DNA from 3 places in the Butyricimonas sp. RTP31003st1_G1_RTP31003_210430 genome. Region 2 is predicted to be linked to each of the others. Evidence: riboswitches for the same ligand, from Rfam matches in the RefSeq annotation. Region 2 holds a riboswitch; each other region holds the start of a gene.
The links. A riboswitch is a leader RNA that binds a small molecule or an ion and turns the genes downstream of it on or off. The one in region 2 is predicted to bind cobalamin.

Region 1 (3,180 bases), on a different contig from region 2:
TCCCTGCTAACGGGAACGTGATTTCCGATATGGTGGGAATAAAGAATGCTTTTAGTTTTGATCTTAATGCCGGATGTTCCGGTTTCCTATATGGCTTGATCACGGCGACGCAGTACGTGGAGAGCGGGCGTTATAAAAAAGTGATTGTCGTGGGAGCTGAAAAGATGTCCGCGATTACGGATTACACGGATCGGGCAACTTGTCCTATTTTCGGAGATGCGGCTGCCGCCGTGTTGCTGGAGCCGACAACTGAAGATTTGGGGGTAATTGACCACATATTGCGTTCGGATGGAATGGGACGTGTTCACCTACATATGAAAGCAGGTGGTTCTTTGAAACCGCCAACCATTGATACGGTTTTAGCCCGGGAACATTATATTTACCAGGAAGGACAGCCCGTGTTTAAACATGCTGTATCGAACATGGCAGACGTGTCGGTGGAAGTGATGGAACGCAATAACTTGTCCTCGGAGGACGTGGCTTGGCTGGTACCTCATCAGGCAAACCTGCGTATTATCAAGGCTACCGGGGAACGAATGGGGTTACCCAAAGAGAAGGTCATGGTTAATATCCAAAAATACGGTAACACGACCTCGGCAACAATCCCGTTGTGTCTGTATGAATGGGAGGACCAACTGAAGAAGGGGGATAATTTGATCCTTGCTGCTTTTGGTGCCGGATTTACATGGGGTGCCATTTATTTGAAATGGGGATATACTCATAAGGGTTAGATTGTATCGATAATACGATATACGAGGCTGTTCGGGAAATAACCGAACAGCTTTTTTGATTTCAGAAGATGGGTGTAAGATATTTTAGCTGATTATTAGAAAATAATTGTTTTTTTCATTAAGAAATAAATTATTTTATATATTTGCGTCGATTTTGGTGAGTCCCATGCTATCTGTATGGGATGTAAGGGAATCCGGTGAGAGTCCGGAACAATACCCGTTGCTGTAATCTCTTTCCCGTTACACGGGAAATGCTTAGTCACCTCATGCCACTGGTTCGTCCGGGAAGGCGACATAAGCGGAGAAAGTCAGAAAACCTGCCTGAATTAGATGTTTTTATTGTTCTCGGGAATAAGGATGATAAAAAGGAAAAAATAATAGCTATTGTTTTTATTAACAGTAACATTTATGAAGCCACGGATGTGCGTGATGTGTGCTGTCGTGTGGCGTTTATAATGTTTATGAAAAAATAATAAACATGAAAAGTATCTTATTGCTAGTATGTGGCGTACTTGTATTGAATTTCGCACCAATGTCAAGACTTATGGCGATTCAACCGGAGGTGATGGCTGATACGGTGAAAACGGTAAAATTAACCGGAAAAGTCGTGGATGTTGAAACAGGGGATGCAATACCTTTATCAACTCTCATGGTGAAAGAGTTAGGTTGGGGGAGTGTTTGCGATACGGAAGGAAAATTTAAAATTGACGTGCCTGCCAATCGTAAAGCAACTTTGACGGTTCGTTCTGTCGGGTATGAGACTCGTGAAGTTGATGTGGCTCCTGGAACAATCTCTGGACTTGTTATTAAGCTGAAGAAGAGTTTGTTGGATTTGGACGAGGTGGTTATTACAGGTACGAGAACGGAAAAGGTGATTTCCGAGGCTCCCGTGATGACTCGTGTCGTTTCTGCCGAGGAGTTACAACGAAATGATTACGAGAGTATGATGGATGTTCTGGAGTACAATATTCCGGGGCTTCGTTTTAACGTGGACCCTCGCGGTAATAATATCCAGATTCAGGGATTGGAAAATAGTTACATCCTTATCTTGGTTGATGGGGAGAGGTTATCTCAGACTCCCGGGGGACCTATCGATTTCGATCGGCTGAGTACGTCCAATATTAAACGGATCGAGATTTTGAAAGGTGCGGCTTCTGCTCTTTACGGGTCAAGTGCCATGGGTATGGTTGTGAATATTATCACGGATTCTCCGAAACGCTCTTTGGAAGGCTGGGCAAAAGCTCGTTATTCTAAGTTTAATGATCTGCAGTTGGATGCGGGGATCGGGTTGGCTCACAAGGGATTTTTCTCCCAGACTCTTTTTCGTCGTAATTCCACGGATGGGTATGATCTTACGCCCGAAACACCCCAGTCTTACACGATGAATCCTTCACATGATATGAATATAGAGGAGAAGGTAGGATGGAATAATGAACGGACGAAAGTGGTGGCTTCAGCTTCTTTCTATTGGAATGAAGTAGAGAATCCTCCCAAGGGAGAATCTCCAACGCATTATCGCAGTTTAAACAAAACATTCCGGGCATCATTGGAGCATGCCTTCGGGGAAAAGAATAAGTTGTATGCGGTGTATTACGGAGATTTTTATACTCGTAAGACCGTGTATGATTTGATTGATCTTGCAGATAGTACGAATGCGACTTCTCACGAGCAGACAGCCCGTTTGACAGATATTTATAGTCCCTTGAAGAACGTGGAGATTGTTGGAGGAATTGAATGGAATTGGACTCGGAATTATAATAAGATGCAATACGGTAAGGAACAAACCGTGAGAAAAGTGAACGATGCGAATGTTTTCGTGCAGGTGGATTGGCAGATATTGCCGGAGCTGGATTTGGTAGGAGGTTTCCGTTACACACACCATTCTGTTTTTGGTGACGCGTATACCCCGAAAGTAAATTTGATGTATGCCCCGGGCAGTTTTAAATTCCGTGCCGGGTATAGTCGGGGATTTAAGGCTCCCGGCTTGACGGAGTTGTATTCTGATTTTGACATGGGAAGTGTGTCGCATAATGTTGGAAATCCAGATTTGAAACCGGAATATTCCAATTATTTATCGGTTTCGGCGGAATATACTTACAATGGACGGTTGAATGCAAGCGTGGAAGGGTACCAGAACACGATAAAAGATAAAATTAATTCTTTTGTTATTGACGTGGAAGATCCGGAACCGGGACAATTGGGAGCAGAAATGCATTATGCAAATGTGGAGGCCGTGCGTATACGCGGGGCAGAAGGAACATTAACTTATTACCCGATTAAGCAATTGTTGCTGAGGGGAACTTATGCTTATACTGATGCGAGAGATCGGGAGACGGATTTGCAATTGTCCGGAAATTCAAAACACGCCTTGAATTTTACCACGACATTACGCGGTAAATTATTGAAACGGGATGGTTCTGTTTCTCTCTCCGGACGGTGGACTTCTAAG
Region 2 (3,180 bases):
GAATAATATTTTTAACCAGCAGTACGAGGTGGTACAGTGTTACCCGATGCCGGGGACGAACGTGAAGTTTATTATCAACATAGAAATTTAGATAAAGATCGAATGATGTATTGTGAAAATCGAATGAAATTAGGTATGTTAATGTTCCTCGCGTTGGGAATGTTATTGTTTTTTTCTTGCCGGAATGATGATGATGAAATTATTCCGTCCGTAATAACGAAGGTTACCCCGAGCGATTCGGTGCCGGGGCCTGTAAAAGGTTTTTTCCTGTTGAACGAGGGGAATATGGGAAGTAATAAGGCCACGTTGGATTATTTTGATTATGCTTCCGGAGAGTATCATAAGAATATATTCGCAGAGCGGAACCCGAGCGTGGTAAAGGAGCTGGGAGACGTGGGGAATGATATTCAGATTTACGGGAATAAGTTGTATGCGGTGATTAATTGTTCTCACTTGCTCGAGGTGATGGATGTGAACACGGCTAAGGAAATTACGAAAATCACGGTAACGAATTGTCGTTATATTGTTTTTCATGAGGGATTCGCTTATGTCAGTTCGTATGCCGGACCGGTACAGATAGATCCGAATGCCCGTTTGGGTGAGGTGGTGAAGATTGACACGGCCACGCTGAAAGTCGTGGGGAGTTGTACCGTGGGGTACCAACCGGAAGAGATGGTGATTGTCGGGAATAAGTTGTATGTTGCAAACTCTGGGGGGTACCGTGTGCCTAACTACGATAATACGGTGTCCGTGATAGATTTGGAAACATTTAAGGAGACGAAGAAAATCACGGTGGCGATTAATCTACATCGTATGCGTGTTGACAAAAATGGACTGATTTACGTGACTTCCCGCGGGGATTATTATAACGTACATTCAAATACTTACGTGATAAATGCGAAGAATGATCTCGTGGAAGGATCTTTGAATTTTCCGGCGAGCGAACTTTATTTGTGTGGCGATTCGCTTTATTCTTACAGCACGGAGTATAGTAAGATTACGAGTAAGTGGACGGTCAATTACACGATTTATGACACGAAGGCGAAACGTATTGTCTCTCGGAATTTTATCAAGGACGGAACCGAGAAGTCTATCGTGACTCCTTACGCTTTGGCGGTAAATCCGGAAACAGGCGAGATATTTGTGGGCGATGCCGGGGATTATGTTACCCCGGGGAGGTTGTACTGTTTCGGGCCTGACGGGAAGAAGAAATGGGATGTGCAAACGGGAGATATTCCTGCTCACATTGTGTTTACGACAAGGCCTTTACAGGAGAAAGACGGGAAGGAAGGATAAGTATTAAAGTGATCCTATAAAGAGCTTCCTTGCAAATGTGTACTTGATCATATAAAATAAACCCTAAAAGTTAGACCGAAAACTTTTAGGGTTCATTTCAATTATAGGGCAACCTCTCTTTATTCATGTGTTTTTGAACGAAACCTTAATATATCTGGAATCAATTCGGTGTAAAATGACGAATTTTAGATGATATTGAATTACGGTGTTATTTGTTTGTGAATAATAAATATTGTGAATAATCCAAATGATGGTTCTTAAATCCAAATGGTATTCGTTTTTTATATATTTTTGCAACGATTTTGGTGCCACTCTCTGTTTCAGATAGGTGGTGAAAAGGGAATCAGGTGCGAATCCTGAACAGACCCGCTGCTGTAAGCTCCACTAAAGTCCATGGACATAACTCTCTCCACTGTTTCAATTTGAAATGGGAAGGACGTCCGAGGATGGGGTAAGTCAGAAGACCTGCCAATCAATCATATTGTTTAACGTTCAAGGGAAGGAAGAACGTGGACACCGATAGTTTAATAATTGTCGACTGGATACGCCAAATCTTTTTTTGATTAAAAGGGGATTTATGTTTGCGAAGAGGTTATTTTATATTGTTACTATTATATGGATAGGTATAACGTTTACATCGTGTGATAAGCCGGGAGTACCTTATCCTGGAGGAATAATAGGAGGTGGGGATATTGAAGCTCTTGTATTGAATGAGGGAAAACTTAACACGAATACCGGAACGATTTCGGTGATTTATAAGGACGGTCGTGTTGTGGCAGATGCTTTTCAAGATGTAAATCACCGTCCTATGGGAGACGTGGCGCAATCTATCACGTTGGTAAATGGGAAGTATTTCGTGGCGATGAATAATTCAAAAAAGATAGAGATTGTTGATCCGGTAACTTTTAAATCCGTGGGAACAATTCTTTACACGCAGGCGGGGTATCCTCGGCAAGTGGTGCCAATTTCTTCCACGGAGGCAATTGTGTCCGATCTTGACCGACAATTAGTACGTATCCGGACGGTTGAGCCTTACGGGAAACCATTGGAATATATTTCTATCCCTCGGGCCGTAGAGTATCTGACTGTGGCGGAAAATAAAGTGTTTGGAATAACTCAGGGTGGTTTATATGTATTTGATGCTGATAATATAAAGAAGGAACAAGCTCGAGTTGTTAAGGAGGTATATAATGAGGAGGATACGAAAACTTGTCAGTTACTTGTGGATAAGGAGGGGATGATTTGGGGATTGATGAACGAGCAGGAAGGTGGACAGGTAACAGGTGTTACGTTGAAATGCGTGGATCCCAAGCGGGAGAAGGTGGTGAAATCGTACACGTTATCTTTCGGGGATTCGAATTCACAGACTCCGGGCGAGATTATCGGTTATATTAATTATAACCGTACGGATATTGATCCCACGGGTACTTGGATTTATTTCAGCGTGAAAACTCGTTCGGCTGAAGAAAATAAGGAGGGAGTGAAGGAACAGCAAAGCGTGTACCGGATGAACGTGGAAACGGGAGAATTCAGTCATTATTATGACTTGCCGGAAGTGGGAATGATGTACGGTTTTGCCGTCAGTCCGGAGGGAGATATTTACTTGTGTGATTGTTTGGATTACACGGCGCAAAGAGGTTATGTCCGACATTATTTGAAAGATGGGACGAAGATCAGTCATAAGGTTGGGATTTATCCCGGTCAGGTTTATTTTCCGGGAAATCAACGTTAAAGAGTAAATGATGTTTAAAAGGATAGCAATAGGATGGTGTGTTTGTTTCATCTTGTGTGGAATGGGGGCGGAGGCACAGAAGAAAGATCCCGTGGCGATGTATGGTGTGATAGATACGGTACAGGTAGTCAGTCAGCGTGTTCGTCATGCTA
Region 3 (3,180 bases), on a different contig from region 2:
CATGCGAACTCGTATAGATCGTAATTCGGGTCTTCCGGAAGGTAGTTTACTCCTTTTTTCTTTTTCCAGATTTGAATCGGGAAAATAGCCGTGGCTTCGTTACCCACTCCCCGGTAGGTGGAACGCAATAATTCACGGATGACACAACGTCCTTCGGCAGAAGTGTCTGTGCCGTAGTTGATGGAGCTGAAAACAACCTGATTACCTCCCCGGCTGTGGATGGTATTCATGTTGTGGATAAAAGCTTCCATGGATTGATGTACCCGGTTTACCGTGCGGTTGATGGCGTGTTGTAAAACTCGTTGTTCTCCGGTCAAACCTGATAGTTCCCGGGGAATATAGTCTTGAATTTCGATGTGATAAAGATGGTTATAGTTTTCTCCGTTTAATTCTTCCAATACTTTGACTTCTTCCACGAAACTGGAACGTACATAGGGAGCCAGGTAAAAGTCAAAAGCGGGAATCGCCTGTCCCCCGTGCATCTCGTTTTGGGCGGTTTCCAGAGAGATACACCCTAGGATGCTGGCTGTTTCGATACGTTTGGCAGGACGTGATTCCCCGTGTCCGGCAAAGAATCCGTTTCTCAGAATCTTATCCAACGGGTGTTGCACACAGGTAAGGCTTTTCGTGGGGTAATAGTCTTTGTCGTGAATATGCAAGTAGCCTTGGCGAACTGCGGTTTTCACTTCTTCGGTTAACAAGTAGTCGTCAACAAAAGGCTTGGTAGTTTCACTGGAAAATTTCATCATCATCCCTGCCGGGGTGTCCGCATTCATATTTGCGTTTTCCCGGGTAATGTCGTTGGATTTTGTTTCGATAATTTCCAGAAAAATATCTCTCGTTTTTGCTTTACGTGCAACGCTCCGCTGGTTTCGATAAGCGATATATAGTTGTGCCACATCTTTTCTGCGGCTTTTCATGAGTTCGATCTCTACATTGTCTTGTATTTCTTCCACGGTCATCTGTTCTGCCCCGCGGTAAGCGACCCGGTCGGCAATGGTGGATGCCAATTCCATATCCTCTCCTTGAGCCGTGTGGAGCATTGCCCGACGAATGGCCGCGATAATTTTTTCTTCATTAAAGCCGACAACCCGGCCATCCCTTTTTACAACTGTCTGAATCATGTCTTTCTTATTCCTTTAGTTTAGTTACAATTACATGAATTTTAATTTTGTTTTGGTTTGAGATGACTTTATGATTAAAAACGGGATGTAAGTATGTTTGAAATACCTGCGTTCCCGGCTTTTTCCTCGAAAGCCTTTGAAACCTCTGGTCTTGGCAGGTCTTCTGACTTGTTCCCGGTCAAGCGCCTTCCCGTTGGAAAACAGTGGCAATGTGATGCTTGAACGATTCAGTGAAACTTACAGCAGCGGGACTGTTCAGGATTTTCACCTGATTCCCTTTTAATCCTTGTTGAAGGAACCAAAATCTAGACAAATGTATAAATAATTTTTCTATTGGTGAGAGAAAAAATATCTTTTTTGGAAAACTTTCTTGTTTGATTTTTTCAAAAAGTTTTCCAAAAAGAATTTTTTGATCTAAGATAGTGATGCCAGCAGAGTGTTTAAATTGGATGCGAAAATTTTTACAGACATGGCAAGTAGAATGATGCCAAAGAATTTTCGTAGAATGTAAACGCCGCCTTTCCCGAGAACCCGTTCTACTAAATAGACATTGCGTAGAACAATATAGACGACCGTCATGTTAAGAAGAATGGCAATGATAATACTAAAAACGCTACATTCAGCTTTAAGTGTCAGCGTGGTTGCTAATGCCCCGGCTCCTGCGATAAGCGGAAAGATAACAGGTACGATTGTTGCCGAACCTTCCGGGCCATCATTTCTGAAAATCTCGATACTAAAGGTCATTTCTATGGCGAGTACGAAAAGCACTAATGCCCCGGCAAGGGCAAAAGAGGAAATGTCGATGTTGAATAATTTCAATAATCCGTCTCCCGCGAAAAGAAATGCTATAAATATAACGAGAGATATTCCTGCGGCTTTTTCGGCACTGACTTTTTTTCCTGCATCATTCAACCCGATAATAATAGGAGTTGATCCCGTGATGTCGATCACGGCGAAAAGTACCATAAAGGCGGTGAATATTTCTTTTATATTGATACTGAAGTCCATATTCGTATAACATGAAATTTGCGGGTTACAAGTGCTGTACGTATTTATGAAACCAACGTTAAAGAGGTGTACTGTCACTTGTAGTCCCGCAAATTTACGATTATTTTTTATAATTCCCATATTTCGGCATCGGAGGGTACGTGTATCCGTGCGGATAACGGGGCGATGCGTGTGATATTTAATAGGTGTTTATAGGTGAAGTTTTCGGAAATCGAGTTGTTCCCCCAACTTCCGCACCCGAGGGTGTTGGTCACGGGGAGCCCGTTTTGTATGGAACCTCCGGCCGTGGTAGCACACGGGGCATTCACGATCAGGCGTGATACGGAGAGTTCTGTTCCAGCCTTGATGATGTTTGCTTGATTGTTGGAGTGGATTCCGGCCGTGTGTCCGTTTCCTTCCATGAACAGATTTGTTTTGGCGATTTTTATCGCTTCATCAAAGTTGTCATAAGCGAATGCAGCCATGACGGGACACATTTTTTCTTTGCAGATGAGGTCGTCACGTCCTATTCCGTGAGCTTCTACCACGAGGACTCGGGTGTTACCCGGTACGAAGATGCCGGCTTTGCTTGCGATTGTCTGAACGGATTGTCCGACAATATCCCTGCAAATATGCCCGTCTTCAAAAAGTGCATTAACTACTTTGTCCCGATCTTCTTCGGACACGATGTATGCCCCGTGACGGCGGAAAGTGTCCATGACTTCCTGTTTGTCGTCTTTGTGATAAATGAAACTCTGTTCCCCGGAACAGATGATACCATTGTCAAAGGAGCGACCGGTGATGACTTTTTCTGCCGCTACATCGAAATCAATAAATCGATCTAGGATTACCTGTACGTTACCTGCGCCGACACCGAAAGAGGGTTTGCCCGATGAGTAAGCTGATTTTACCATGGGCATTCCTCCCGTGGCAACCACGACATCACAAGCTTCCATAAGTTCGCAAGTCTTTTCGATCGTGGGTTCCTCGATCACCTGAACTAGACCTTCCGGAACTTCAAACGGGGCAATAGCCTCGATAATAAGTTTCACGGCTGCACTAGAACATT

Region 1: it holds a riboswitch for cobalamin, as region 2 does, so the genes downstream of both, AB5542_RS17745 (TonB-dependent receptor) here and AB5542_RS11210 (DUF5074 domain-containing protein) in region 2, are expected to answer to the same signal.
Region 3: it holds a riboswitch for cobalamin, as region 2 does, so the genes downstream of both, AB5542_RS18415 (anaerobic ribonucleoside triphosphate reductase) here and AB5542_RS11210 (DUF5074 domain-containing protein) in region 2, are expected to answer to the same signal.

What each region holds. Positions count from the first base shown of each region.
Region 1 is NZ_JBCOSQ010000072.1:5,709-8,888, forward strand. It holds gene AB5542_RS17740 (beta-ketoacyl-ACP synthase III) at 1-731, shown strand, start outside; cobalamin riboswitch at 870-1,071, shown strand; gene AB5542_RS17745 (TonB-dependent receptor) at 1,210-3,180, shown strand, end outside.
Region 2 is NZ_JBCOSQ010000031.1:44,626-47,805, forward strand. It holds gene AB5542_RS11200 (TonB-dependent receptor) at 1-91, shown strand, start outside; gene AB5542_RS11205 (YncE family protein) at 124-1,296, shown strand; cobalamin riboswitch at 1,583-1,784, shown strand; gene AB5542_RS11210 (DUF5074 domain-containing protein) at 1,874-3,028, shown strand; gene AB5542_RS11215 (TonB-dependent receptor plug domain-containing protein) at 3,039-3,180, shown strand, end outside.
Region 3 is NZ_JBCOSQ010000079.1:4,440-7,619, forward strand. It holds gene AB5542_RS18415 (anaerobic ribonucleoside triphosphate reductase) at 1-1,124, opposite strand, end outside; cobalamin riboswitch at 1,260-1,442, opposite strand; gene AB5542_RS18420 (MarC family protein) at 1,539-2,132, opposite strand; gene AB5542_RS18425 (aldehyde dehydrogenase family protein) at 2,240-3,180, opposite strand, start outside.